3 regions of the Sporosarcina sp. FSL K6-5500 genome follow, and region 3 is predicted to be linked to each of the others. Evidence: riboswitches for the same ligand, from Rfam matches in the RefSeq annotation. Region 3 holds a riboswitch; each other region holds the start of a gene.
What was found. Region 3 has a riboswitch for cyclic di-GMP ahead of MKX62_RS03305 (sensor histidine kinase). Riboswitches for the same ligand answer to the same signal wherever they lie in the genome.
Positions count from the first base shown of each region.

Region 1: another riboswitch for cyclic di-GMP. It lies ahead of MKX62_RS19875 (response regulator); the one in region 3 lies ahead of MKX62_RS03305 (sensor histidine kinase).
Region 2: another riboswitch for cyclic di-GMP. It lies ahead of MKX62_RS14735 (methyl-accepting chemotaxis protein); the one in region 3 lies ahead of MKX62_RS03305 (sensor histidine kinase).

Region 1 covers NZ_JBBOTP010000001.1:4,163,129-4,173,130, forward strand. The annotation lists gene MKX62_RS19855 (manganese catalase family protein) at 1,331-2,191, shown strand; gene ytzI (YtzI protein) at 2,384-2,536, shown strand; gene MKX62_RS24495 (DUF6877 family protein) at 2,667-2,822, opposite strand; gene MKX62_RS19865 (hypothetical protein) at 3,199-3,429, opposite strand; gene MKX62_RS19870 (hypothetical protein) at 3,725-4,123, shown strand; cyclic di-GMP riboswitch class I at 4,337-4,422, shown strand; gene MKX62_RS19875 (response regulator) at 4,453-4,821, shown strand; gene MKX62_RS19880 (BclA C-terminal domain-containing protein) at 5,735-6,214, shown strand; gene MKX62_RS19885 (hypothetical protein) at 6,384-6,590, opposite strand; gene MKX62_RS19890 (hypothetical protein) at 6,583-6,855, opposite strand; gene MKX62_RS19895 (RrF2 family transcriptional regulator) at 7,407-7,910, opposite strand; gene MKX62_RS19900 (carboxymuconolactone decarboxylase family protein) at 8,122-8,565, shown strand; gene MKX62_RS19905 (FMN-dependent NADH-azoreductase) at 8,730-9,365, shown strand; gene MKX62_RS19910 (YybH family protein) at 9,972-10,002, opposite strand, start outside.
Region 2 covers NZ_JBBOTP010000001.1:3,055,692-3,065,693, reverse strand. The annotation lists gene MKX62_RS14745 (sodium:solute symporter family protein) at 15-1,526, opposite strand; gene MKX62_RS14740 (SDR family NAD(P)-dependent oxidoreductase) at 1,553-2,305, opposite strand; gene MKX62_RS14735 (methyl-accepting chemotaxis protein) at 2,305-4,044, opposite strand; cyclic di-GMP riboswitch class I at 4,155-4,240, opposite strand; gene MKX62_RS14730 (S66 family peptidase) at 4,802-5,791, opposite strand; gene MKX62_RS14725 (hypothetical protein) at 5,940-6,125, opposite strand; gene MKX62_RS14720 (YpdA family putative bacillithiol disulfide reductase) at 6,369-7,358, shown strand; gene lepB (signal peptidase I) at 7,479-8,267, opposite strand; gene MKX62_RS14710 (RNA polymerase sigma factor) at 8,264-8,773, opposite strand; gene MKX62_RS14705 (hypothetical protein) at 9,252-9,695, opposite strand; gene MKX62_RS14700 (ASCH domain-containing protein) at 9,704-10,002, opposite strand, start outside.
Region 3 covers NZ_JBBOTP010000001.1:741,164-751,165, forward strand. The annotation lists gene sipW (signal peptidase I SipW) at 1-128, opposite strand, end outside; gene MKX62_RS03295 (hypothetical protein) at 76-747, opposite strand; partial or broken gene MKX62_RS24395 (hypothetical protein) at 748-903, opposite strand; gene MKX62_RS03300 (CalY family protein) at 1,065-1,679, opposite strand; cyclic di-GMP riboswitch class II at 2,279-2,360, shown strand; gene MKX62_RS03305 (sensor histidine kinase) at 2,413-3,621, shown strand; gene MKX62_RS03310 (response regulator transcription factor) at 3,621-4,265, shown strand; gene MKX62_RS03315 (hypothetical protein) at 4,939-5,277, shown strand; gene MKX62_RS03320 (S-layer homology domain-containing protein) at 5,488-8,433, opposite strand; gene MKX62_RS03325 (hypothetical protein) at 8,842-10,002, shown strand, end outside.

The sequences.
Region 1 (10,002 bases), 3.4 Mb from region 3:
CTGATTGAGAAAGTTTCAACGCATCATATGCAAAAAATTTCCTCCTCGAACCTTTTATGTCAATAGGCACCTTATGCAACTTGAAAAGGTATGATCCTTGGTTTCAGACTTTTATTAGCAGAACCCTAATTACAGTTCTCCAATTTATTGATTTGACGGACTATAAATCATGATACCTATAGTACTATTTAAATTCAAGAGATACTCCAAGAATTCATTCAACGCCAATCAAAATCTCGCGAACACACGTAATTGCATTGTTAGCCATGAACCTCAGCTCCTCGATTCGCTGCTTGTCGCTGAATCTGGGCGCTAATAATAATGCGGGGTTTGAATCGGATGGTTGCTAAGCAGTTGGGTTGGGTTGGGTTGGGTTGTAACTTCGGAAATTGTTTAGTTGGCCATTGTTGCATCGAGATTACTGGTCAGGTTCAATCGGTGTATGCAGCAAGCAAGCCCACGAAAACACTTGACTGAACGTAAGAAAAGCACCCAGCAAGATGCTAAATAAACTCATAACTTTTACCTCTTGGATACATGAAAACGTTGTACCATAGCAAAATTATATCCTTTTATATAGGAATTCCCCATTATATCTTGATGAATGTGTTTATCTTGTATCATTTGAGTAACTTTTATCGACGCATCTTCTAGACTACTCGCAGATAAGTTCATAATGAAAGTTTCATTATCATTAAAATGAAGTGTTATCTGAAATTCAAGCATTTTCTCACCTCCCGCAACCGATGTTATCAGAAATATAGGTAAACTAAAAGTTAACACTCGTATGTAATTGGACTGTTGCATAGTTCTACATACAAATTATCGCACTCCCGACTTGCCTTTAAGTTTATCTTCTTTATTCTCTAAGAACAATATCTCGACGTATTTGGCATTTCTGACATTTGCATCACGATGGAGCCTTTCAGGTGTCGGATGGGACGTGCTTATCCAAGAGTACTTCTTCACCTCAAGAATCCAACGAAGAACTTCTATCCCTCTCACATTTCCAACTACGTGGATACGCTCTTGAATTATCCTTAACTTCGTTCCTATCTAATGACTTGTTGGAGATGCTTACTCCTTCGAAAAACATCTCTAATCCTTTCAGTTTGATTGATTCCCATCGACTTTTCCTACTTTGGTGCCCCATTAGCTGTTTTCGGGCAAAATAAGTGCAAAGACTAAAATCCAATAATAAAACTAAAAACAACCGTTAAGTTGAATCAGTGTCCTCATTTTTTCCGATAGACGATTATTTTGATTGTGAATAAAATTTTCATTTTGCTTGATACTACGTTAGTAAAAATATATAAATGAGGTGCTAAATGTGTATTACTACAAAGAAGAATTGATCAATCCCGTCACTCCTCCCGATAAACCCGACCCTGAAGCTGCAAAAGTAATGCAAGAAATTCTAGGTGGGCATTTTGGAGAAATGCGTACCATGATGCAGTACTTTTTCCAAAGCTCCAATTTCAGAGGTAAGGAAACACAATATCGCGACTTACTTCGTGGTGTGTTTTTGGAAGAAATCGCTCATGTTGAACTTGTCCAGAATACAATCAATCAATTGTTAAATGATTCAGGTGAATCTGCTGTACCAGGTAATGCTGGCGTCGATCAAGCACCTCTCGATGATGCCGTTAGACACGCAAATCCTCATCACTACATTATTGGTGCTCAAGCCTCTCTCCCTGTAGATGCTACTGGGAATCCTTGGAACGGTTCTTGGGTTTATAGCCATGGCAATTTGATTAGTGATATGCTCGATAACCTGGTGTTAGAATCAACCGGTGTCTTGCAAAAAACTCGAATTTACGAAATGAGTTCTAACAAAACATTTCGCGAGACATTAGCTTTCCTAATCGTGAGAGATAACGCACATCAGAATGCGTTTGCAAAAGCATTGGAAACGCTCGGCGTTGATTGGGGCAAGCTGTTCCCTGTCCCGAATTACGATATAAATAAATATCCTGAATGCAGAAAATATGTGGAGTTAGGGTATCATAATGCCCAGTTCAATTTCAGATTAGACCCAACTAGAATCGGGGAAATTTTCCAAGGACAGTCCCCTAGCAGAAATAATGGCGAACTTAAAGTTACTCCTCCACCTGCTGGATTCCCGGTTCCTTTACTGCCTGACATGCCAAATGAACATAGTCCAGGTATTCAAGACATGAATAACTAAATTCTTTCAGTCCCTATATAAGGGACTGTTTTTTTATCTCTTCGTGTAACTAACCTCATTAAATAGAACCTCACAGAACTCAGATTTATAGGATTGTTTCCAAACTGTCACCGATCCATAACTGACTAACCTATAATTAAGCAGATTTCGTAGTAAACTTACATTAGATAAAGTCAGAATGGAGACTATCAAATGACAGTTACAACATGGATTTGGATATGGATTTGTATTATTATCTTTGTTTTAGAACTCATTTTCATCTATTTCGTCGTCCATAAAAGTTATCGATATAAACATACGATTGATCCGATTGATGATCATATAGAAGAAATGAATAGAGAGTGAATCGATATAGATTAATGAATTATTTCTATGAAAATTAATTTATACATATAGAGCGGACCGGCATATGACAGTAAAAGTCCTTTCTATCATTTTGACAGCGCATCAAAAATAGTAAGTTGCTGCACCACGGTTAACACTCCCTCACAGAATGTTTGGTGCTGACGAATATACGGATCGTCCTATCGCTAGCACTCCACATCCAATCCCTGGTGCGTCGTTCAATATCTTTCAGCACCTCTAACAGTAACCGGGTTAAAAGTTTGATTATTTCTTCGTATGCGGTCATTCAGTTATCTACTTCGCTTTTTGGTCAGACTATGCGTTCCCACTTATTGCACTAGCTTGTAAATTTGAAATAAACTCCTAAAAAAAACACTTTTAGTTACAGTAACCATGGTACAATCATTCTAAAGGAGGGATATCCTTGAGATACATTCTAAGTGTTATTATTTCGATTCTTGTAATAGTTTTACTGCTTAAGCTAATAGGCGTACTGTAAACAGTCACATTATCTTTAAACTAAAAGTCAGTGGTTTTTTTCCAGGTTCTGCTTCTATATCGCTTAGGTGCCTGGGGGAAGAAATTGATTTCGTTATGATAATATCTAGTCCTCTTCTTAATTTACTGCATATAATGGGTCTCCCATTTCCTCGTACTGTGCGTTAAAGTAACGAACTGTCAGCCTGCAAAAAGCCATTTGTGGTGCTTTCAAATTCCTGTAATAAATCCCTATCTGTGTGATCCTGCGTATTAGGCGCATTCATGAATTTCATAAATGCATATTCTTTAGTCCGTAGATTCAGTTCGGCCTCGTTTAAAATTTCATCCACACTTTCCGCTACAATGACTTCGATATACATTTCTGTTGCCTTTTTATAAGGAGTTGTCTTCAAGTCGTTTTCCTCCACGTTTACCGTACCAAGCCTTAATGTTCGTTTTTATTACATTCGCAATAAAATTGTTTAATAAGTTTCCATCACATCTGCTACATATTTTGGTCGAACTGCGTACTACATTTTGATGGCTTTCACTGCATTTTCACTTTGCAAAAAAGCAAGAATCCTCAAGGAACATTGAATGTAATAAGCTAATAAAAAGCATAAAGAATATTAAGGTATAGCCAGTCATACATTTAATCAATGTTGTTGTTTGTAATAGATATCAAAGTATTACAGAGGGAGAATAGCTATGAGCGTTGAGTTTGTTTTAATGGCACCAACAGCTCTTCAAGTGTTTAAGGCAGGAGAGTCCAATCCAAAAAAAGTAAAGCGGATTGTTTATGGGCAAGCTACATCTGACGCAAATGGTATAGCCACACTTTATTTCACAGAAAACGGATTATCTAATGGTATTCCATTATTAACAACTATTGACTATGCTGTATCAAGCGTATATTCTACAAATCCTTCGATAAATGCAAGACCGAGAGTACAAATGCGAGAAAAGAATGTTGCTGCAAAATTCGTCTCTGCTAATGTCACAAATAATAGTAGTATAGTAGTACTAGGAATTAATGTATTAGGTTCAGAAAATCCAGTGAGTGGAATTCTTGTAGATTTTATGATTTTAGGTAGCTTTGATAGGTAAGAGAAAGCGACAATAATTTTGAAAAACGTGGATTAACAATGGTTGTTCGAAATTTCCGGGCATAAATCTCAAGATGACTGTGATAAAGACTGCTGATTATTTTTAATCAGTGTTCTTTTCTTTTCGGACAGCACATGTTAATAACCCACCTATTTGCCTACTACTCCTTTGTATTAGACTCTTTCATAAGATTGTTCTATCAAAGTATGTTAGTTTGTATATAGGCAAACTTATCGAAAGGTAAGGACGCAAAGCCAAGGGCCTAATACAACTATTTGTAATGGTAGCCGGTTACCAAGTGTATTGCTTTCTATCACTTGTTAAAAAGGATGAGGATCGTTTTCAATAAATCAGTAATGCTCGTAGATGATTCAAAATTCATGAGAAATCTATTAAGAAAGATTATCGTAAGTAACGGTTATTATGTCGTAGCTGAAGCTGGGAGTGGAGAAGATGCTGTGCCTCTTTATAAATCACACTTCCCGCATATCGTTTTATTGGATATCACTTTACCAAATATGAACGGTATCGCTACGCTAAAAGAAATTAAGAAAATAAACCCCAATGCTCGTGTTGTTATGTGCTCAGCCTTAGGGACTCAAGATTTAATAATTGAGGCTTTAGAAAATGGAGCCGCAGATTTTATCGTGAAGCCTTTTTTTGATGGACTTATTACCCAATTAAATAAAATCTATTGAAAAACATAGTACACTAACATAAAAGACCAAGAAATTACGGTCTTTTTTTCATCTTAAATGTACAATTCGTGTTTACTCCATCATTTCGCCCGCCCATGCATCCAACCAATTTAATAAAATCCTAACGCGATTAACAAAGTCAAAATAATGAATATCCATCCTTCAAACGAGGTCATTACTGTCGCCATAACTTCCAAGCCTCTTGCCTTTTCTCATACAACTCCCGCTGCAACAATGGCTCGTACACCACAACCTTGTAACGGGATGGCCACTCATTTAAAAACCTCGAAGTCAAATTAGCGAAAGCCTACAGTGACACATTCACTTTTCAAATTGGTGGAATATTTGGAGATTTTTTTCATTTAAACCCCTCATAAGCCTTGAGGCATAAGCATTGTTGCTACTATGAATTATTTCGTGCTAGACTAATCAGCCGTTTCGTACGTACGTTCTACAGGTGTGAAAATATGATAGTTTCAGCATCCAGGTACTAATCGACTATGCCACGCCGTTAAAGTAAAGTCCTAGGAAATCTTTTGAATTCGTGTGGTTGGGGGACATTCAGGGGGACACATTAAATGCGGACAGGCGCACGACTTATAACATAATAACAGCCACCTTCTCAATCGAGTTGGTGGCTGTTTTTATACTCACTTTTCATTTCCCAGCTTTTCAAACAAGTGGTTGACTTTATCACACATTTCTTCAGTTTCACCAGGATCAATCTCTTGTCTATTTCTTTTTTAGTAATCAACAAGGAGTTTGCCCTTCATTTCCTCTTTTGCAAGAATAGGATACTACAGATGGAGGTGAAAGAATGAATTTTAATAACCACTTCTCTAATCGTAAATGTAGTAAATGTCACATCAGTCCATGTTCTTGCAAAAATATATGTAGAGTACCAAGAGTGTTCATGGGGCCAATCAGGGCTATCGGGCAGGCTGGCTCCACTAGTACTATCGGAGCCACATGCGGGTTATGCGAATACGGGTATATTTACAATCTAACTCCTCAAACGGTACCTATAGAAGCTGATGTCTTGTTTGATTCAAATGGATTAATGACACCTGGAATTGTGCATACCCTTGGAACCTCTCAAATTATGATTAACGTTCCGGGAGACTACGAGGTTACTTTCTCTGTATCAGGTACGGAACCTAACCAATTTGCACTGTTTTTAAATGGATCGCTGGTTCCCGGAACAGTCTATGGTTCAGGTGCTGGCACTCAGCAAAACAACGGGCAGGCTATTATTGCCATAGTAGCCAACGATGTTCTTACCCTTCGAAATCATTCTTCTGCTGCAGCAGTTGGTCTTGCGTCTGTGATAGGTGGTACACAAGCTAATGTAAATGCTTCTATTGTCATTAAGATGTTGAATCCCAATGCTTAGGTAGAAATTATTCGGTATAAAACATCTTGGTTTCACTGGATTTTAATACAGGCTTCAACAATCACCTGATGCAAAACTTCTAAAAATAGAGGTGAAAAGTCGGAAGTAATTACTATCCATAGAAGAAACTCAAAAACAAATCGACCTTTCCCTATTCGGATTGGTCGTTTTAATTTACCGGTTCAATTAAACAAGTCGATGCCTCCATAAATAAACAAATGATTCTAATTTGCGCACCGACAAACTTCAACAAGTTCGCTGCACTACAAATGAATGCAATATTCAATAAATTCCTATCCGGTATTATCCCAGATACCAGATTGAAAAGGCGACCTTCTTTCGTCGAGAGGTCGCCTTTACCCTGTTTATTATTCAACACATTCCACTCCGATTATGTCCTCCACCGGCATACGGTCCCTACCGAATGGACTATCGACCGTAATCCACATCGCCTCAACATTTATTTCTTTTATGACAACCATGTAAAAAATGACTTTCCCTTTATCCCACAACTTTACGTGTACTTTGCATTCCCTTTTTTGCGCAACTTCTATTTCCATGCCAGCTGTGGACGGAAAATTTAAAGTTTCCAGTATTTCCGCTTGTATATCCTTGACTGTTTGTTCTGGATCACCCCACAACTTTTCAGTTCCAGTTAGATCAATAAATCATTCATCGTTTCTGTTGTCAAGTAATTGTTTACTATTTGTCTTCTAAACCTTGGATTTTGTGTCACTTAGAAGTAAATTTCGGTCAACAGCGTCATGTAAACCTGCATTTTTCTGTAATTTAAAAGAATCCATTTTGAAAAATTTAATCAAAATAGATTCTTTTTATTAAAGCCTGAGTTTACATAAAAATTTTTTAATTAGAAACTTAAACATCTATTAAATATACTAAAAAAGATTTAGGGCATCTTGGGATAAGTCTGTTCAAAATCCCTTTTTTACAAGCCGCTAAATGGAAACTGAAGGTTTTGAAAGAAGAAAAACAGTAAAGACTTTAAAGGGGTTCGAAAACAATGGATTTGGATTAACCGGTTGTTTGATTGGTCAAGTATGAATAATTCAGGATGAAGATAGTTTTTCAATCCTACTTATTCAGCGTGTTGTATCCAAACGATTTCACATTGAATTTGCTCCCGACTTCCCCATAATAAGTGAACCAGAAACTTCCCCATTTAAATTAACCATTAAACATTGTTGCTATTAGCAAAATATTCACGAGTATCTTTGCGCGATTGTGGGGTTAATACGCGATCAAGCTCTTCATTCAACCAAGTAAGTGACTTGTTACGAAGAATATTGCGCATACTATCTTCTGCTTCGAGCATAACTAAGTTAATCACACAGGGAGAAGCTAGAGCGCATGCTGCATAGTCTTCATCCCGGCATAGGTAGCTATTATTTTTAATATTTTTACATTGAAAAATGGGGGAAGCACCTTCAACAGCTTCAATTACATCCCAAAAAGAAATTTCCGCAGGAGACTTGGCCAGTTTATAGCCTCCTTTTACACCTGGAACAGAACTTACGATACCCGCTTTTGTTAATTTACTAAAAATCTTCGAAAGATAGGTCTCTGAAACGCCTTGAAAAGCGGAAAGTTCTTTAATCCCAATTGTATCATTAGGAGGAATATCAATTAAATATACCAAGCAATGCAATCCATATTCAACACCAATACTATACTGCATGCAAACACCTGCTTTCTACATATAAAGATTGCTACTAACCATCTTAGGTGGATTTAAAACCCTTGTCAAATATGGAAATTTTCAGCTATTATTTTTTATTGACAGCCATAAACTAAAGAGTTATATTGTGGTCATAACCTATCGTCGATTGATGTTATCGGCGATAGGTTGTAGAGGCAAGGACAAATTTAGATTCACGGAGGAGATTACTATGAAGGTTAGATTAAATCATATCAGTGCAAGCCCAGGTGCTTTGCAGGCAATGATGAAACTGGAAGGGTTTATTAAGACAAGTGGATTGGATGCTAAGCTATATGAATTCATTAAGATCAGAGCATCACAAATTAACGGGTGTGCTTATTGTATGGACATGCATACACGGGATTCAAGGAAAATGGGCGAGACGGAGCAGCGGATTTATTTACTTAACGCGTGGCGTGAAGTACCCTTTTATTCCGACAAAGAAAGAGTGGTGCTTGAGCTTACGGAAGCTGTAACCCGTATTTCAGAGCAAGGTGTGTCGCAGGATTTGTATGAAAGAGTTCGGGCACATGTGGATGAGGCAGAATATGTGGCAATCATTATGGCGATTAATACCATTAATGCATGGAATCGAATCGCCATCTCCACGGGGATGTTCCCTGAAAAGGAGTAAAGAGAAGCTTACTGAGAATAGTGAAATTTAATAAGAATAACTTTAGGATAGCTCTTACAATTGTATGTCCATTGAAGACCGAGGCCGGTCTTCATGGCTTACCTTAATGAGCATCGCTAATCAATTAAATTCAGGTCCTAGTTAACCTCAAGGAGAAATCAATCATGTCAACCGTCTTATACGTAACCGCACACCCACTAGATAAGAGTGAATCCAATAGTTTGTCTGTAGGCCACGAGTTTATCCAAGCTTACCATGGAGCAAACCCAAACGATGAAGTTATTCATCTAGATCTATATAAAATAGATATCCCGCAACTAGACACCGAAGTGTTAAGTGGTTGGGGCCAATTGAGAAGCGGCAGTTCTTTTGATCAATTGAGCGCGGGTTCTCAGGCTAAAATAGTTCGTTTGGGTGAACTGGTTGATCAATTTCTCGCTGCAGATAAAATCGTCGTCGTCAATCCAGTTTGGAATTTCTTATTCCCACCTGTATTGAAAACTTATATTGACGCCATATGTGTACCAGGAAAAACAGTTAAATATACGCCAGAAGGCTTTATTGGCTTAGCATCTGACAAAAAACTGCTTCATATTCAAGCTTCCGGCAGCGTGCTCTCCGAGGGACCAGTGGCAGGGTTCGAATTCAGCCACCGATACTTGACAGCTGTATCTAAATTCATAGGTATACCTTCAATTGATATTATTTATATCGAGGGTATGAGCGCTGCACCAGATCAAGCACTTACGATTAAAGAAAAAGCTATTCAACAAGCGATCGAACTAGCCAAAAGCTTCTAAAGTTCGTGAACTAAATAACTGAATCGGGTGTGACAATGAATCAAATATTTCCAGTATCATCGCACCATGCTGTATTTGGTTGGTTAAACAGTAACTTGAGTTTCTCATTTGCAGATTACCATGATCCTAAAACTACGAGTTTTGGACTCATGCGGGATTTGAATGGTGACTTTATATTAAGTCTTCGTGGTTTAGCGATACACCTCTATCAAAACAGGAAAGTCGTATCTATCGTTCTGAGGGGCCAGTTAGAACTCAAAAAAGCATCGTGAAATACATTTTATTTGTTTTAGCTGGGGCATGCAACTTCGGTTTATTATCTAATTTTGTAAAGAAGACTTATGAGTCTGGTTTCCATGCCGGTGATGTCGTCGGTAGCCATGTACATCATATCTAGGTGTTCACGATATTCCACTGACCTAACTAATTGATTATGCACACTCGTTTCCCATTTTTCATCAGCATACAGAACAATAGTTCCTATCACAACTGAATATCAGAAATTAATAAATTATACCAAATGATATTTGGACAAATAAAAAAGCGGCATTCCACAATCTAATCTGTGGAGGAGCCGCTTTTGCTATGGTCTTATTTAACAAAAGTCTACTTATTGATTAAGTCTGTACCATATGAG
Region 2 (10,002 bases), 2.3 Mb from region 3:
GTCCTGTTACCAACTCAGATATTTGGTTGTTTTGAAGTATTCAATATTTCTAGTTCTTCTTTACTTCCAACGTGATCAAGTTCTTTATTTTTTTCAATTTCATGCATGTCAAGAACGTGTTGGGTAGGTGGGATTAATAGACTTATTACGATAATTGTCACTCCAGAAAAAATCACACCTGAGAAAACAGGCGTTAGCCACAATTCGCCCAACAAGCCCAAAAACCCATCCGATTGAATTTTCGGCCCAGGAACGTGAGTAAGTGACGTAATAATATAATATACGAGTCCAACAGATATACTTGCCCATACAGCCGGAGTACTTACCCGCTTCCAAAATGGGCCTAAAACGATTGGCCAGAACAATGTAACAAATACAACATCCCACGCTAAATAGGCTAAATCAATAACTTTTTGAGCACTTAGAGCCAGGATTAAACCTAACAAAGCGCTTGCAAGAATCACCATTCTGGAAAAAAACAATAGTTTTTTGGGATCAGGATTCTTATTAATAAAATCTAAATAAATATTTTTAGTAACAATTCCTGAGGTTGCTACATAACATGCCGCAACAGTTGACATACCCATCGCCGCCATCGCTGTTAAAAAGATAGCAGATAAAATAGGAGGGAAATAGCCTTGTGCAAAAACAAGCATCAATGTTTCGGGATTGGAACTGTTCGGATAAATAGATTTAAAAGCTTCCCCTAACATACCAGGTATCCAACTAATAGCGATGATTACTGAACCTGCAATAATCATACTCAGCTGTGCGACACGCGGACTTTTTGCCGCTGCAACACGCTGACCTAAGTCCACTGCTGGAATATCACCAAGAGCTAAAACTAAATAGAGTGTCCAGAATTCAACTCCACCTCTACTAAATAATTCATTTACATTCCACCAATCAGGGTTAAATGTAACATCGGGATAATAGAATAAAACAAATATGGTTATCCCGAGGATTCCGGCTACCGCTAGTGCCCCTTGAACAATTTCGGTGTAAGCGACAGCCCATAAGCCTCCAATAACGGAGTAGAGTGCCGTTAACGAAACAAATAATAGTGCGGCTGGAAGGAAATCGATTTGGAAAAGTTGTTGGATAATATAAGTACCCCCAACAGTGAGAGCTGCGGCATTGAAAATACCAAATGCTACCGCCATCACGATTCCCGTGTATGCTCCTAATCTTTTACTACCATATCTCAATCCGTAGTAGTCCGCTAGTGTCCATCCTCTTAATCTTCTTAGGGGCTTAGTCCAGATTAATGCTCCTAAAATCATACATGTACCTAGGCCGCCCATTGTTGCGGACCCTTCAAAGCCTCCACTTGTATAACCCGAGCCGACAGCAGCAAAAAAGAATGGAGCTGCTAATAACGCGGCAATTAAACTCCCAGTTACAACGGATAACGGCATACTCCAGCCCGCCACAATTAAATCTTCAGCAGTTTTGACGCGCTTATATCCTTTATAGCCAATGTAATAAATAAAAACTAAATATACACAAAATACGATGATATTCATCAATTCAAGTGCTCCTCATCTATCTTTTATCCGTTCATAACTACTCCACCGTTTGGAGTTAGTATTTGACCTGTATAAAAATCCGCATTTTCTGATGCTAAAAATAACACAGTTTTGGCGATTTCCTCAGGTTGAGCCAAGCGCTTTAGTGGATATTTCGCTGACTCTTCCGCGATATAGTTTTCACCGAAAGCTTCGAGGATGCCAGTATATGTTCCACTAGGCGCCACAGCGTTGACCAATATATTCGGTGCCAACTCTCTTGCCAAAGCTTTTGTAAAAGCATTAATACCGCCTTTTGCCGCTGAATAATGGGTGAATTCTTCACACCCAAGACTTCCTATATCTGAAGAGATGTTAATAATTTTACCTTTATTTTTTTCCTTCATTCTTTTCGCCGCTTCTCGGCAATTATAAAAGTTTCCGTAAAGATGAACCTTTATCATTTTGTCCCACTGCTCATCAGTTAAATCTGTAATAGGAGCATTCTGTGCAAACCCGGCATTGTTGACAAGAATATCTATTGCTCCTAGCTGGTTGTCCATATACTGAAACATATCCTGCACTTGTTTAGAGTCAGATACATCCGCACAATATTTTAGTGCATTCACGCCATGGTCCTTCGCTTGTAGACGAACTGTTTCCGCCTCTTGATCGCTGCCAATATAGTTTATTAAAATATTTGCTCCCTGTTCAGCAAAAGCTAAAGCAATTGCCTTGCCTATCCCCATACTAGAGCCTGTAATGAGAACATTTTTACCGGTAAGCTTTAAATCCATTAATCTTCACTCTCCAATTTAAAGTTTGTAATTAGGGACTGCAGCTTCTCCGCAGTTTGGCCTAATGAAGCAGATGCTTCTTTCACTTCTTGCATCGACACCAATTGTTCTTGTGTAGCTTGTGAGACATTCAATGAAAACTCGGTAGATTGTTGAGATGTTTTCTTAATATTATTAACGGATGCGACTACTTCTTCAGAGGATGCAGAAATTTCTTGAGATGCAGCAGAAATTTCCCGGATTTGATCTGCGACTTCATCTGCAGATTGTACAATCCTTTTAAATATCTCGCCTACTTCATTCGTATAATCCATTCCCACTCTTACGTCTTCTTTTCCTTTTTCCATCACGGTTACAGATGCATTAGAATCCGTTTGAATCATATGAATTAGTTGGAAAATCTCTTTAGCCGACTGAGATGATTGTTCAGCTAAACGCCTTACTTCATCTGCAACGACAGCAAATCCTTTACCATGCTCACCAGCTCTGGCTGCTTCAATAGCAGCGTTTAGTGCTAACAAATTTGTTTGCTCTGCTATAGCAGTAATAATGTTCACAATGTCGCTAATCTTATTAGAATTAGCATGTAAACCATTAATAGTTTCCTCTATTTGTTCTACAGATGTATTAATTAATTGCATTTGATCAATCACCTGTTGGACAACCTTATTTCCTTGTTCAGCAGCAATTGAGGCTGTCAGAGACGATTCAGAAGCCGTATTGGCTGAATCAGCGATTTGTTGTATGCCACCTGCTGTTTCTTCCATTGCAGCTGCTGTTTCTTCAGTCATCACCAAAGAAGTTTCAGCATTTTGAGCGATATTCTTCATTTCTTTCGAAACGTTTGTTGAACTAATATACGATTCTGTCGCATTCATAGTTAGCTGATTGGCTGATGATGCAACGTGATCAGATGTATTTCTAATGTTTAATATGACATGTTGCAAATTTGAAACCATTGTTTTTATCGATTGTGAAAGTTGTCCAACTTCATCATTTGTAATCTGGAGATCCACATCGTTCAATTCTCCATTTGCCACTTGGTCTGCAACAATGACCACTTTTTTAAGTGGTAATAGAAGCCGATCAATTGTAAAATACAGCAATACTAATAAGATTGAAATTCCGATTACTGCAATAATAATCTGTTTTGTAACACTTTTTTTAATGATGGTATCAATATAATCCGCAGAGTAATCAATTCCTAACACTGCAATTGTATTTCCGCTTTCATCTTTAAGAGGGCTGAAAACTGTTCGCCATGATCCGAATGAGTCCTCAAAGATGCTTGTTACCTCTGATTGATCATTTTTAATTGCGAGCTTAGCAGTATCTACATGGACAGGAGCAAGATCAGTAAACAATTCCCCCGCTTCATACGCTTCATTCAAATTTTCCGTATAGCCGATAGGAGTGACACCATTATCCTCCATCTCCCATATATAACTCCAAAACATGATTCCCTGTTCTTCCCTTATGCCATCCAAGGTACTTTGCATTTTCAAAAATTCAGGATCGTCTTCCCCTTGAACTTTCAATAGACCATCTATATCTTTGGAATCTAGGTTCATGGCTGTCAATAAGCCAACACTTTTTAACTCTTGTTCTAGGTCATTTTCTAACTGGCCGTTCAATTGAGAAATACTTTGTGTCGTTAGAACAGTAAAAAGTGCTAAAACAATAATAGAAACTGTAAGTAAAAGCTTATACTTTAATGACATGTTTTTAAAAAAACGCATAATAATTATTTCCTCCTCTTCAATTTTTGTATCTTTCTTTACACATAAAAAAAGGCCCATTTCACAATGAAATAGGCAAATAAAAAAACTAGACTATTATCTAGCGTTTCTTGAGCAGCTCAGCCGTCATAGTAATAATTACTTTAGACCTGTAGCTTTGCGTCCCTACTTTTCAATAGGTTTGCCTATAACTATCAAAAAATATACCACATAGTCTAATAGATGGCAATATGAAGTACCAAAAGATTCATAGAGTAGTATAGTGACACCGCTTAATGTCCTGCTTTCAAAACACCCAAACTAGTATATAGTCATTGGTTAAAAAAGAAAAATAGTGCCTTTACTCCCCCGACCATATTTATTTTCCGCTGTTTTAAATTGTTACATCAAATTCTTTCCAAGGATAGCATTGCTGGAAATTTCAATATCAAAAGTATTCTCATTTCTGGCAACTTCAACCTTTATTCTTCCAGGTAAGAAGCAATGCCTGATATGCTATAGAAAGGTGCTGCTATGAAAACGCTATATAAAAATGCGAATAGCTTGCTCGACCTATCTATTTGTTTATCCTGTTTCATCAGATCTATCTTGCCCTTTTACTATTGAGCATTTTTACTTTTTTCCACTAACCTGTCCATTTGGTGCAATAAACAACAAATTACATAATTCAACATTTCAATAATCAATTTGTTGTTATTGCTTATCGTCAAAAATTATTTCTATTTCTGTTAAACAAAAGTTTCAGATACTGAAAATTTCACAACCATTTTTCCGTGCAAAATACTTTTTTGGCACCTGTATCTAACTTCACTTGTTTGCCAATAGCTAATGGATGCATTGGATGGGTGTGGCACGTATCGAACTCAGCTAAAATGGGAATATCCATCCCATCTAATTGCTCTATCAGTAAGTCCAATGGCTGCTTGCCAGTACCTAAATCATCATACTGTTCATGTTTACCTAAAATAATACCAGCAACTTTATCAAAAAAACCTTGCACTTTTAGCATTGCAAAATTCTTCTCAACAATTGAGGCATTTTTCATACAATCCTCAATTAATAAAATATCGCCTTGTTTAATTGTAGGGAAATAAGAAGAGCCAATAAATCCATACATCGAATTCACATTGCCACCTATTAATCGTCCTTCTGCAACACCACTATGTCCAGTCACCCACTTATTATTAAAAAGCGTTTTCTCTGTCGTTTTTTCTAACCAGTTCACAGGCTCATCAGACCAAAATGGAGACATTGGCACTTCATAAGGTAGCTCTGTCTCTTTCATAAAATATTGTTCGAAATATTGATAAGTATCATTTACTAGTGGTTCAAATTCACCGAACGAAGGTATTAAAGCAGGTCCATAATATGTTGAGATACCTGTTTTTGCATAAAGGGCGAGTAAAACAGCCGTTGCATCAGAATAACCAACGACTAGCTTTGGATTTTGCTTAAATGCTTCATAATCAATATATGGCAGCATGCTATTAGAGTTCGTGCCACCAATTGTGGACATAATCATCTTTATATTCGGATTTCTTAATAGCTCATTTAGTTCATCTGCGCGTGCTTTAGGTGAACCAGAACGATAAACATCAGACTGTCCTGTCAATCTACCTTCTACAATAACAAACCCTTTTGATTCTAAAAATGCTTTTGCACGTTCAAACCGTTGCAACGCAGTAACAGTTGCGGGTGAAGATGGTGTGAATATACCGATTGTATCTCCCTTTTCTAATCGTTTCATCATTAATTATCCCCTTTTTTCATAATTTAGATAGCCCAAAAAACTTAAGAATTTTCAATTTAATAGTGAAGTATACAACTTTAATCTTGACTTATAATCACGAATACTTGTTATTATACTCCATCTATTTAATAGTTTCTATTAAATTTCAGAATAATCCATTTCCTAACATCCGATTCACTATATAATCATAGCTTCCACTGTTTTTTAATTCCTTTGCTAAATCAAGGTGATTTTTCTCGTTTTGTGCTTTGCTTTCTTCCCATTGTCCAGTTATTGCATGAAAATCGTATAGAAGTCTTGCTGTATCACCTAAATCATGCAAACCTTTCATGCTCGGTATGTCTAAATGAGGCAAGGTCTTATAGGATAGTTCGCTAGCAAAATATATTAACTCCTTTTCCAGTGCGTAAAACAAGTTATATACAATTAATTAAGTATTTCTTCCCACTCGTCTGAGCATACTAACGGGCAAGGCTTATACAGCATTGTTGCATTATTCATGCATGCAACATTCCTAAAAAATTAATGCTTTTAACCATTGTTTATGTAAAACTTTAAGGAGGATATTTATTGTATGTATGATGTTGTTATTATTGGCGGTGGTCCGTGTGGCTTATCAACGGGTCTTGCTCTACAAGAAAAAGGACTTTCTTATGTGATTATTGAAAAAGAGGCGATTGTCAATTCCATTGTCAACTGTCCATTACACATGACTTTCTATAGTACTTCTGACCGCTTAGAAATCGGCAACATTCCATTCCTATCTCAAGATGTCCGTCCAAATCGAACTGAACTATTAAAATATTATCGTCTTGTAACTGAGAGACAAGAAATTAATATTAAGTGCTATCAAAAGGTTAATTCTATTTCAAAGAATGCAGCATCCTTTACTGTCCACGCAGAAGATCGTAATGGCAACACCATTCCTTACGAAGCGAAGATGATTGTTATTGCAACAGGAATTTTCGATACGCCAAGACAACTAGGTGTAGACGGAGATAATCTAGCGAAGGTATCACATTACTATAAAGAAGGTCACCTCTATTATGGACAACATGTTACAGTTGTGGGTGGTAAAAATTCAGCAATTGAAGCTGCTATTGATCTTTATCGTAATGGGGCCAAGGTTACACTTATCCATCGTGGAGAAACTGTCTTAGAAGGCATTAAACCATCGTTGTTATTAGATATGCGTAACCTTCTTAAAAAAGGAAAAATTGATTTTCATCCCAATTCCAGTATTGCTGCTATCGATGAATCAACCATTCGCATAAACTCTTCTGACGGAACAGTTACACTTCAAAATGACTATGTATTTTCCCTCATCGGTTATCAACCCAATATCTCTCTGCTTCAAAGCATTGGAATTCAAACTGACCTCTCTTCATTAGTTCCTTCCTTTAATCAAGAGACATATGAATCAAATGTCAAGAACGTTTTTCTTTCTGGCGTTGTAACGGGTGGCATTACAAATCGTGTTTACATTGAAGACGGACGCTTTCATGGCATGAAAATTGCAAATGAAATTGCACAACGTCTGTCCTATGTTCAAAGTAACTTATGATGTTAAAAGCTCACCAAATCACAATGAATGTGACTTGGTGAGCTTTTTTCAATTACAGACGATTTAAATTTAAACTATTTATGATCCCCTAAATAATAGGCTATCAGGCATATTATTTTATTATTCAATTCCATATCCTATTACTTTCCCTTCCACTTGGCTTAATGATAAAGGTCCGAAGTGACGGCTGTCTATACTTCTCCACCACTGGTCCCCCAGCACAAATACTGTGCCTTCTGGTACTAAAATGGCTTCCATGCTTTCTTCAAAATCTTCTTCAGTCATAGAGGAATTTTGAGAATCGACTGTTTCAAAATACTTTTCCTTATTCATTCCTCTTACGGTTGGAAATGAATAAAAAGACTCTAGTTTCATTTCATCAATATATAGCTGACCCTCTCTAATTTCAATTCTCTCTCCTGGTAAGCCCACAACTCTTGATATATAATTCCCTGCTAGATTTAAATTTGGATTTCCATTTGAATACTTCGGTGTTGCAAAATAAATAACGTCCCCGCGTTGAAAGCCAGAGACTCTTGGCTCTACTACAATTCTTTTTCCAGTACCTATTGTTTCATAATCGTGATTTCCTTTGTCCATATTATCTATTCCGTATTCTACAGTGATCATATTTGACTCTACTTCGACCATCGGAATTTCAGGGACGGATTGATCATCAATGATTGTTTTCTGACTTTCAACTTCAGATGTATACTCTTTAATCGTCATCATTAAAAATAGTCCAACAGCAAAGATGGCAAAGCTAGAAAAAATTAGTGGGAGCATGTTAAATTTCTTTTTTCCACTTTTAGCAATGACTTTCTCCAAGCTAATCATTCGATCAGTTTCTAATCTATCAACATCCTTCAACTCGTTAAACTCACCATCAAATTCATCGAAGTCATTCATCCGTTCTCCCCCTCCATTCTGTACATTTCTTTTTTCAGCGCAGCAAATGCCCGCACCATTGTTGATTTCACCTTTGTCTCAGTCCACCCTAAGATATATGCTGTTTCTTTGATCGAGCTTTCGTTGATTTTCCGTAAAATAAGGACGTCACGATAGGTTGGCTTCAAACTAGCTAGCGCATTGGACAACCTTACAGTCATATCCTTTTTCAGTAATTCATCTTCCAGCGAAAGATTGCTTGTATCCACATTCAGATCTTTATCAAGACTGAAAAATCGAATGATCCTTTTCCGCCTGAAATGATCATACGTAGCATTTCTAGCTATCTTCAATAGCCATGTCAACATACTAGCTTGTTTATTAAACGAATGAATATTTTTGAACGCTCTATAAAAAGTTTCTTGGGTCAGATCTTCCGCCAACTCCTTCTGACGGACTTGTAAAAAGATATATCGATAAATGCGATCACTATATTCTACATAAAGCTGTTCTAGACTTTTCTCCACTGCCCCTCACCCTTACTAGACGAACTACTTTCAAAAAGGAGTCGGAAATATGAAATAATGTGCCTGCTTTACTTACAAGTGGTTATAGGTTGACTCATCCCAACAGTTTTGACGATTGCTATGACAGTTCAAGCTTACACTGACAGTTTTAATGGTTGCCATGACAGTTCGCGTACTTACCATTACAGTTTCATCGATTGCCATGACAGTCCAAGCTTACACTGACAGTTTTAATTGGTTGCCATTACAGTTTCATCGATTGCCATGACAGTTCAGGCTTTCACTGACAGTTTTAATGATTGCCATGACAGTTCGTGTACTTGCCATTACAGCTTCATCAATTGCTATGACAGTTCGTGTACTTGCCATGACAGTTTCATCAATTGCCATAAGCTATGGCAAAATGCTTGTAGAATTAAATATCAAAAAAGACATGCACCAGTTAGATGCACGTCTTTTCCTATGTATCGCGGGTTATCTACCAAAGCATCGGTTTTTGAACCATGAGCCAGAGCATGATTAGCATAAGGCCGATATAGAGCCATGAAGTACCATTTAAACGATCAAGTATCTTATTTTTATCAGCATCTGGATTCTTAAATCTTCGTAGCACAACCGTAAATCCTCTTGCTAGGAAAACTCCAGATAATAGCAAAACAGCAAGCGTCATGATTACCCATGACGTATACCATGGCCAAGGTCCAAATACCAATAGAAGGACACCCGTGTAGACGAGAACATGTCCTGCATGCATGACCAAGCGAATGATGACATTGATAATAGACAAGTAGACTTGCTCAATGTCCGTTTCAACGCCACGCACTCGCTTAATAATCGGCATCAATAGAAATAATGGACCTATGGCAAGGACAGCACTGATAACATGCAAAAAGACAATCGCGCCATAGATTCCTGAATTCATTCAGAACATCATTTCTCTACTGGGCTATATTCATGCACCCAAACACTCATCGCCGGTAACCATGGCATTTTATCATGCATCGCGAGAATAGATTGTTTGTATTCTTCCATCGTTGTGTAACCTTCTTGTTGTGCATGTTCGTCCGTCATTTCGCCGAGCGTCTGTGAATAAATTGTATCTACTTTAAACTCTTTACCGTCGAGTACCATAATTTCACCAAGATCTGCATAAACACCATTACGGCGAGTAGCTGTCTTTTCGCCATTCAGCACTTTTTTAACATCTTTGGGTATCGTAACTAGCTTTT
Region 3 (10,002 bases):
CCGCCTGAGATTTTCGTGAAGACCACTACGGAAGCGACACTAATCAGCAGAACCATCAATATGCCTGAGACGATGCTACTTATCCTCTTCATTCGTTTCTTCTTTTTCATTAACTTCTTCTCTCTCATTTGTATCACCTTCTACTTTCTTTGTATTATTTTCTGGTTTTACGACAGCGTTCACTTCAGCTTCATTCTTTGTTTCAGAGTTATTTTCTGGAGCCTTACTTTCTATAGAATCCTTTTCTTCCGGTTTCTTTTCAGTAGATTCATCAACAGATCCATCCTTGCCGTCCGGCTGTTTTTTACCGTCATCTTCAGGCTTCTGCTGCTCGTTCTCTTTGTTAGCATCCGAATCTGCTTTATCATCTTCACCTTCTGTGGCCTTATCCTTTTCAATTTCTTCCTTAGATTCATCATCTATATTCTTGCAGTCGGTCTTTATTTTCTCGCTTGAAACAGCATCCTGTTCGTTTTCTCCAACAGACTTATCATCTTCGCGCTTGCAGTCGACATCGCTTGGTGCAGCATCCTGTTCTTCTTTTTCCTTAGTCTTATCATCTTTGTCTAGGCAGTCGACTTCGGTTTCCTCACCCGATACCGTGTCCTTATCGTTTTCTTCCTTAGGCTTATTATCTATGTTCTCGCGGTCGATCTTGATTTCCTCGCCCGTTACAGCATCCTTTTCAATTTCCTCACCGCATTGATTCGTAAGTACAACCGGAACTTCCCATTCGGCAGTGATCATCTGGGAGACTTCCGACTGGCTACTGAGATATGCGGATGTGTCAGACGAAATATAACTAATGCTAAAGATGACTAAATAGCATATGAGTGCCAATTTTAAAGTCAGAAATGGACCTTGATGCTTTTTCCTACGTTTGCGCCTTCGGCTGGTTTTCAACCTGATCCCGCCTTTCGATTTTTTACCACTGGATTTTTCTTACGTATATTCCTCAAAACATAAAATCGAGTTATATGTTGAGAAATATATATAAGGAAGAGCATTGGTTGATTGATGAAATAAAAGGAAGGAGGAGAAGTGCTCTCCTCCCGGGATATATGTTATTTCTTTTCCCCTTTTGTCTGCTGTGCATCAAATGTCCATTTAAGCTCTAAAGAATCACCTTGGAATTCGTTTTGATCTTTGTCGTTCTCGACAAATTCGAATTGTACGGACAGCGTGTCAGAATTGCCGGCTTTTAAACCGCCTTTTTCTTCAAGGTATGGGACAAAGACTTTATTTGCAACGGCATCTGGTGTCATACCCTGTAACTCAGCAAGAGTTGTTTGGTAAACCACGTTGTCCAGTCCAGTCCACGGTCCCGTGATTGATTTATCGTGGTTCCACATGAAGTTAACTCGGATATGACTTCCAAAGTTTTCTACATTATCACCATTTTTGTCTGTTACTGTATACTCTGTCTTAAGTAATACCTTGGATATGTCGAGTGTGCCGTCATTTTTCAATGTAAAATCACGATTCATCCAGTCGCCAGGCTTAATGTTTTTTACATCGATAATTGTTTCAGGTTTTAGCGATAAATCCAGTGTACCGGCAGCGAATGTATTCGTGCTTGTTTCCACGTCGTTGAAATAAGCATATGTTCCCCCGCCGATCATACTTACAGCCAATGCTCCAGTTGCGATACCCATTGCAAGCTTTTGTTTAATACCCATTTTTAATTTCCTCCAATTAGTTTGTATTTTTTCGCTTTTATTGAATGCTTGTTCTTTTGTTCTTCCCTGCGACTTGGAAGAAATTATTTTCTTCTTCGATCTAAGGTATGAGTTCATTTTCACCTGATAAAGTAGCCTTGATTGCATGCACCATTTTCATAGTTTGGCAGCTGTTGTGATCGTTGACACCCCTTTAGTAGGTGTCATACTTTTTCATGGAAATCTCCTCCAATGCTTTTTTCGGCTCGTTACCATTTTTGTAACTACTTTTAGTATAGGAGTATTCCTGGCGGGCATCCTCACTCTAAAGAGTGATTTTCTGATATCGTTTGTCTACTTCGATTTTCTACTTTAGTGTAGGGTCGGTGCACTTTTGTACCAGTTCACTTCTACTTCTGTTAATGAATAGCTAACTCGGAAGTAATAGCTCTATCTTATAGAAGTAACCTTTAATATTGATTTACTGATAGGTAACAAGTAACTGAAAAGTCTTAATTCGCTAAAATACAAGTTAATAACAAAAAAAAAGAACCTCTTCAACCGCAGGAGATGACGTCATATTCAATGTAATTTGGTTATACTGAACTATATAAAAGAATATAATTTACGGAAACTGTGAAATACATCCTCTATATGGGCACCTTGGATGTATGGAGTTATTGGTGCAACCGACCTAATTACACTTGGACATTATGTTCAAGTTGATTGGGTTTTTATTATGAAATGAGAGGGTGTGACAAAAATCAGAAAGATTCTAGCTGATATATTAGAAGGATACACTCAGAAAGCTGCTGCTTTGGATTTGGTACAAGCATGCACTACTAATAAACCAATCGAAACGAATGATACCTATCTAGATACATTGAAGCACGGTATATCGCTGTACCACCTAATGGATAATTCAAGCCCTCAAATTATAATGAATGAAATAATAGCAGCTATCATCAAGCTTACACATAGTGATGAAGCATTCTTTTGGTTAACGGATGTAAATCATCAAAATAGCTACCTAGCATCTTCTACGAGTAATCCCCATATTGAAACTGGCCTAAAAAAAGAATGGAATACTATACGTCTGGAGAATGAACTGTTTGTCAGTAAAATTAACGAGGATTGGTACGGGATGAAAGTCATTAGAACCTCCACTACTATCGGCGTTATCGGCGTTAAGATTTCCGATTCAAGTGAGGCTAGAGAAACATTACTCTTCAATCGCCCTTTTGAGTTTTTAGCCGAACTTAGTGAAATAATGCTCGAAAGAATTCATACAGATTCAATGAAGGAGCAAATGATTGTAAGTAAGGAACAAAATCGTATCTCCAATGAAATCCACGACAGTGTTTCGCAAAGATTGGTCGGTATTGTTTATTCTCTGCATAGTTTACAAACAAAAAGTAAAAGTATGACAAGTACTGAGTTGAATGATGAATATCAATTTCTTTCACAATCTGCCAACACTACATTAAAGGAACTACGGTTGGCTATTTACGGTCTCAACTCGACAAAGAATGGTGAAAAGCCTTTTCTAGTCCAGCTGAAGAATTATTTGGACGAGTACGCACGGTTAAGTGATATACAGATTGATTGTCAAATAACGGGTGATGAAGCTTTACTATCCAGCGAATTAAAACAAGCACTCTATAGAATTATTTGTGAAGCTTGCGGAAATGCCGTTCGCCATGGTCAGTCCACGGCTATTGAACTCAGATTATCTATACTGGACGAGAAAACTGTATTGGAAATTCATGATAATGGAATCGGAATTAATTCGCACATATCCGATGGCCAGCATGAAAAAGGTATCGGTCTCTTCAATATGAGACGTCTTGTAAGTACTTTTGCAGGAACGTTTTTGATAAGTGGATTACACGGGATAGGGACAGAAATACAAATCGAAATTCCAACCGCAAAAATACTTGAGAAGGTCCAGGTGATTGGCTAATGCAAATTGTTATTGTCGACGATCATCCATTAGTAAGAAAAGGATTAACATCTATCCTTACTATAGATGGAGCAATTGAAATCCTAGGTGAAGCAGCAAATAGAAATGACGCGCTAACTCTATTCCATGACACTACACCTGATTTGGCGATAGTGGATCTTCGCTTGGGAAATGAATCCGGTTTGGAATTAATTACAGAAGCAAAACAACAAGGAATAACCTGTAAATTTGTTGTGCTAACTTCATCGACGGAAGAGCACGACTTTAAACAGGCAAAAGAAATAGGAGTCGATGGCTATATATTAAAAGAGGCATTACCTGAAGAACTGATCCATGCCCTCGGAGTTATCGGCAGAGGTAGAAAGTATTATGATCCAGGGGTGTTTGATTTGGTGATAAAATCGAAGGAAAGCCCTTTTGAAAATGATAGGCATATCGAACAGCTAACACCGAAGGAAAAGGAGATATTACTCGAACTCGGGATGGGCCATTCAAATAAACAAATTTCACAGGCTTTATATATTACAGAGTTTACTGTAAAAAAACATGTCAGTCAGGTATTAGCAAAGTTAGATCTTGCCGATCGAACAAACGCGGCATTGTATGCCAATGCTAAGGGCTTGGTGGCGTATAGCGTGAATTGAATAGGTGTCTAGTGCTAAAAGCTCCCACGATTAGTAACCTCGTGGGAGCTTTTCTGTTGAATAAGTTTCTAGTAATCCGCTTTTCCACTCGAATAGAGACTGACGAGAGAGATATGATTGGTTGATGCTGTAACTTTATGCTCGATTGGCTATGGATATAATCGGAGAATATCCGATATGCTCGGTCGGCCAATGGATATAATCGTAGAATATCCGGTATGCTCGATTAGCCCATGGATATGATCGGAGAATATCCGGTATGCTCGATTAGCCCATGGATATGATCGGAGAATATCCGGTATGCTCGATTAGCCCATGGATATGATCGGAGAATATCCGGTATGCTCGATTAGCCCATGGATATGATCGGAGAATATCCGGTATGCTCGATTAGCCCATGGATATGATCGGAGAATATCCGGTATGCTCGATTAGCCCATGGATATGATCGGAGGACAACCGATATGCTCGGACGGCCAATAGATATGTTCGGTTATACAACTTTATGCTCGGTCGCCCAAATATATGCTCGGTCATGCCGCATTCAACTTGTTTCCTGTTATTTTTCCACAGGCCAAACTACCGAACAAACACAGATTGGTTGGTTGGTGTTGAATAGGATGCCTTGCACTCCTCTATAATTGAGTCAACACTACTATTAGGGGGAACACTAGTGGACACTAACAAGATTACGATGATGGATGCTTACATGATTGAAACGCTTCGTGGCAACGGCGTATCAGATGATGAAATCATTACCAAAATTGCGCAGAAAGATATCGGCTTTTGGGAGAACGTGAAACCTGCTTACGATTTCAATGAACTTATTAAACTTTATGATCAAGATCCGCAAAAGTTCTTATCTATACTTTCAAATGGATATACTGTGAAATTCATCACAATGAACGGGTTGCATAACTTATTGAAAATGAAATTCGATAAAATCAAGGACCACGATTATCAACTTACGGATAGCGGCATCTCACACCTAAAAATTGAGCAACGAATATAGCTTGTATTGAAACAGATGTTATCTAAAAACTGGGTTATTCACGAACTATCTGAGCAAAATAGCGACCAACCGACTAAAGATATCAGTATTCTACTTGTGTGAGACACCAATCTGCACGTTTCATCATAGTTACCGCTTTTCGAATTGATAATAAAAAGTGCCTTCAGACTTTCAAACTGAAGGCACTTCACTATCAAAATATGACGAAATCTATTTCACCTTAATTACATTACCGAATATCGCATTAATCCCTTGGTGATTTTGGACGGGTGAATTATTATCGTGAATGAGTTTGACTGATAAATTACCTAAAGTGTTTAAATTCACTGGAATTGAATTCGTTACATTTGAAGAATAGTTTCCAGTATATAAATAGATGTCATCTGTATCATAGTTCCCGTTGCCGTTATTATCCAAATAATAGATACTTTGATTTGATCCACTAACCGTGGCCACCGAAGCATTGATACCTGTAACAAATACATTTGGATTTGCATTAGAATTGTAGACAGGAACAACTGAAGCAATTACATTTTTGTTTAAATGCTTACCATCCAGCATAATTTCTAAATCGTTCACATCCAAATTCCGAACAGCTTCATTAAAACTAAGCACTAATGAGGTACCATAAGCGTCAATATAAGCCTGGCTCAATTCCGGACCATATTGGTAACCGCCATATAGATAAATACTTTCCACTGCAGCTGATGCAATTGCGTTGTCTGCATTGTCCCGAATGCTATTGATGGAGAATAGCGCTTGTTTACTTGCTGGAATTCCAGTAGATGGGATATGGATTGTGACAGTAACAGTTGTCGCTTTATCTACCGCCCCTGTAAAATCAGTTGTCACAAAAGAACCCCATGGTAATGGGCTATTGTCCCATGTATAGTTATTCATTTCTTGCAAAGAGATCAAGTTTACGCCACTATCAAAATCTGTCACAGTATAAGTGACTGTTTGCTCAGCTCCATTTATTGCTGGATTGCTCTTGATTGCGCCAATAACGGGGCGAGTGCTATCCGCAGACAATGTATTTTGAACACCAAACGGCAGCATATCAGTTTTATTCGGATTTGGTGTGCTCGCTTTATCGACAACTGTATAAGCAGGTAGATGCAATTGATACGCTCCATTTGGCAAGTATCCAGCAATTGTCAACGTATTAGTAGTAATCACTGAATTGCTAGAGTTCAAGGAAACCAGAGTAGATTTCCCCGTTTTCTGATCAATAACTGTCACGGAGTTCTTTCTACCTAGTACAATATCCTCTGTAAAACTAGCAACAATTTTGCCTTCCTTATACTCTACTGATGTCAATACAGGTGCAATAACATCCTTGCTTAGCGTAATGTTAGATGAATAAAGCGCCGTACCATTGCCGACAGTATCCTTTACATCAGCATCAATAAATAAGATTGCATTATAATTATTAGTAACAGGTAATCCTGTACCCGTTAAAATCACTGTATTGGCATTAGTACCCGCCGTCGCAGTTAGGTTTGTCACCGTTCCGTTCGAATAAACCAGACGTGCTCTTCCCGCGAATGAAGTAATACTCATATTTTTATCGTACGTAATCTCTACTCTATTTTCTCCTGTAACATTTACATTCGTCACAGTTGGCGCCACTGTATCTGCGGAAATTGCCACTGTTGTTTCCAACGGATTTGGCGTTAGAAGGTTGTTATTATAATCCTTAACATTCGTCAATTTAATTGTGGCAGTCGTGCCCGCTATGACCTGGATGTTAGAAGTGACATCCAATCGATTTGGGTTCGTAGGATTATTAGCTACAGTTGCTGATCCATTATTGACATAAGCGACGACTCCGGCGGCATTCACTGGCTCGTCGAAAAGTAGAGCAAAAGAATTCGTAGATGTCTTCGCTGCCGCTGATCCTGACACAAGTTTTGGTGCTACTTTATCATTCGCTTTAACAATGGCAGTATGCTCCTCAAACTTTTCACCGGTTGCTGCTTTAATCGTGGCCATTGATTTGAACGCATACTCGCCGTCAAAGACCCAATTCGCAGTAATCGTCAACGTTTTACCATCTTCGGACAATGAGCCTTTCAGTTGTCCGGGGTTCACTGTTGCGCCCGTGACCATTGTAAATGCCATATTTTGAACTTCACCTGAAGTGTTTAATATCGTTGACTTCATAACAGGTGTTGCAAATTTAACTTCAACTTGTTTCGCGTTAATCGCTGTCACCTCGGTAACAAAACGATCATCCGCTGCATAGCCAAATGTGATGGCAATCGTTTTTTCTGCTTTCGCTTGTCCTTTTGTTAAAGTCACTACATAATTTCCAGCTGTTGTGCTTGCCACCGTTTTTGCTGTAACACCTTTTTCAGTAACAAGTGAAGTGACGTAGGCTTGAACGGCCGCTAGTTTGTTGGCATCCGTTGCATCATTGCCGCGTGAAACAGTTACTGTACCGGCTTTTAACTGGTTGAGTGCTACTTCTACTGCTACTTTATCTACATCTACAGGGATCGGTTTCGGCGCTACCATCGCTTCACTTCTGAAGACGAATGAAGCCATTTGGCCACGCGTCACAAGTGCATTAGGCGAGAACTTTGTAGGTGTTGTACCTGTTGTAATTTCGTTTGCATAAAGTGCTCGGACATAGTCAATATGCCATTGCTTATCATTGATATCACTAAACGGTAGTTTGACAGATTTCGTTCCTTCGAATTCGAATCCAAGCACAATGATTTTTGCCATTTGTGCCCTAGAAAGACTCGCGCTCGGTTTGAATGTGTTATCTTCATAACCCGAAATAACGCCTGCCTCAACAAGCGCTGCAATGTATCCATAATAGGGGCTCGTTTTGCTAACATCTTTAAATCCTGGATTTTTGACGTTCACTGTATCTAACTCTAGTGCAAGAGCTAATAACTTTGCAGCATCTTGACGGGTAATATTTTGGCCTGGTTTGAATGTGCCATCTGGATAGCCACTCATCATGCCCTTTGCAGTATAATTTATTACCGCTTTATAAAAATGATGAGTTGGGATGTCCTTGACATCAGAAAACGTCGACGTCGCCGCCTCTGTATTTACAGGCGCTACAGCAACAAAAGCCCCAGCTGCAACTGTTGTTGTCAACATAGCTTTGAATGCTTTTTCATAACTTGATTTCCTCATTTTTTAACCCCCATGTAGTGTTGTCGTGTCCCCTAGTTACCTTTCGGTGTTGCTCATTCATAGTAATTTGTTAGGTTTTTATTAATTACTAGATTAAAAAAGAACAGCTCATTCCTAATTATCAGTATAATTTAATTGGAATTTTTGTGCAACTAACCCCTTATTATACTTCAGCTAAAGTTATTGGCGAACTAAAATTTTTATATAAAAATCACGTCATAATAAGAGAAGTGTTACATAAAAAGTTCTGTTTTCTACGATTCCTATCAAACTCCCCCCGAAAATTATCAGTTATATCCTACTCCCCTCTAACATTCTAGCCATTCACTCCGATATACTAGATATAAACCTACTATTATACATAGGCTCATGCTGCTAGTAGAATTTTTCACAATGGGGGTCTCACATTTGTTTAAAAACAACTCTTTTTTAATCGCTGTTTTCGTTTTACTCTTTTCAAGCTTTTTCCTAGCTAATCCGGTCTCGGCCGATTCACCCGTTATAGGAACGTTTGTCAACGTCACGTATGACGAAGTGCAGATAGACAAAAACCTTACGGAAAGAAGATTGAGTAACATCACAATCAAAAACGAACAAGGTCGTACGATGACTTTGTCGATTGACAAGTTTGCAACTCTTTCTGTCGATTCAGTTTCAACGACAATCGATGCATTTAAGTTCGGGATGGAAGTCGAACTAGACATCAATTTACGCCGTGTAAAAGCGATGCGTGGTTCAACAGGAACTGCCCCTGCAAAAATTGAACAGCGCGATAAAGTCGTAACAGGGACTGTCAATCAGATTGACCCAAATGGTACGTTCCTGTCGATTCGACTCGATAATGGACAGTCGAAAACCTACTATTTAAATAGTCAAACTGAAGTTGTCAAAGGAACCACATTTGTCGACTTAAGTGTGTTGTATGAAGGAGATCGAGTGAAACTGAATTTCTCTGAATATAATACGAACTCCATTCATTCCATTGAAATCAACGTACAAGGTATCAAAGTTGAAGCTCTCTACAAGGGGACCATTCAACGCATCGAACCGACAAGCAACAAAGTCATTATGAAAGATGAACAAAAGTTTTTGGATTGGAGATGGCAACCCAATACAGCACTTGGCATCAATGGCTTTAGCAATAGTAGCTACAGCTACTCGGCCAAAACGCCAATTTACGTTGGCACTAAACTGATTCAACCTGATCGTCTTCGCCAGTATGCCAATCACGACGTTTACTTCGTCACTGTCGGTCAGTTCGGCAAAGAAGTCATTGAAAAAATGGTTATTAAACAAAAGAATGAACGTACTTTTTATGAACCGATGACGTTCGTTAACACGACTTCCAAATTGATTGGCCTTCAAAAAGCAGGACCCATTCGTTATCATGATGGGACCATTTTAATTCGTAATGGTCGTTTAGTTGACGCAAATAGTTTGCTAGCTAGCGGAACAGCTTTCGTTACAACAGAAGGTAGCCAACAAAGCGAGTTCGCCAATGTTGTGCATATTTCGAATGACGGCTTCCAAAGCCCGAATTTAACGAATCACGGTATCTATTTCGGTCAG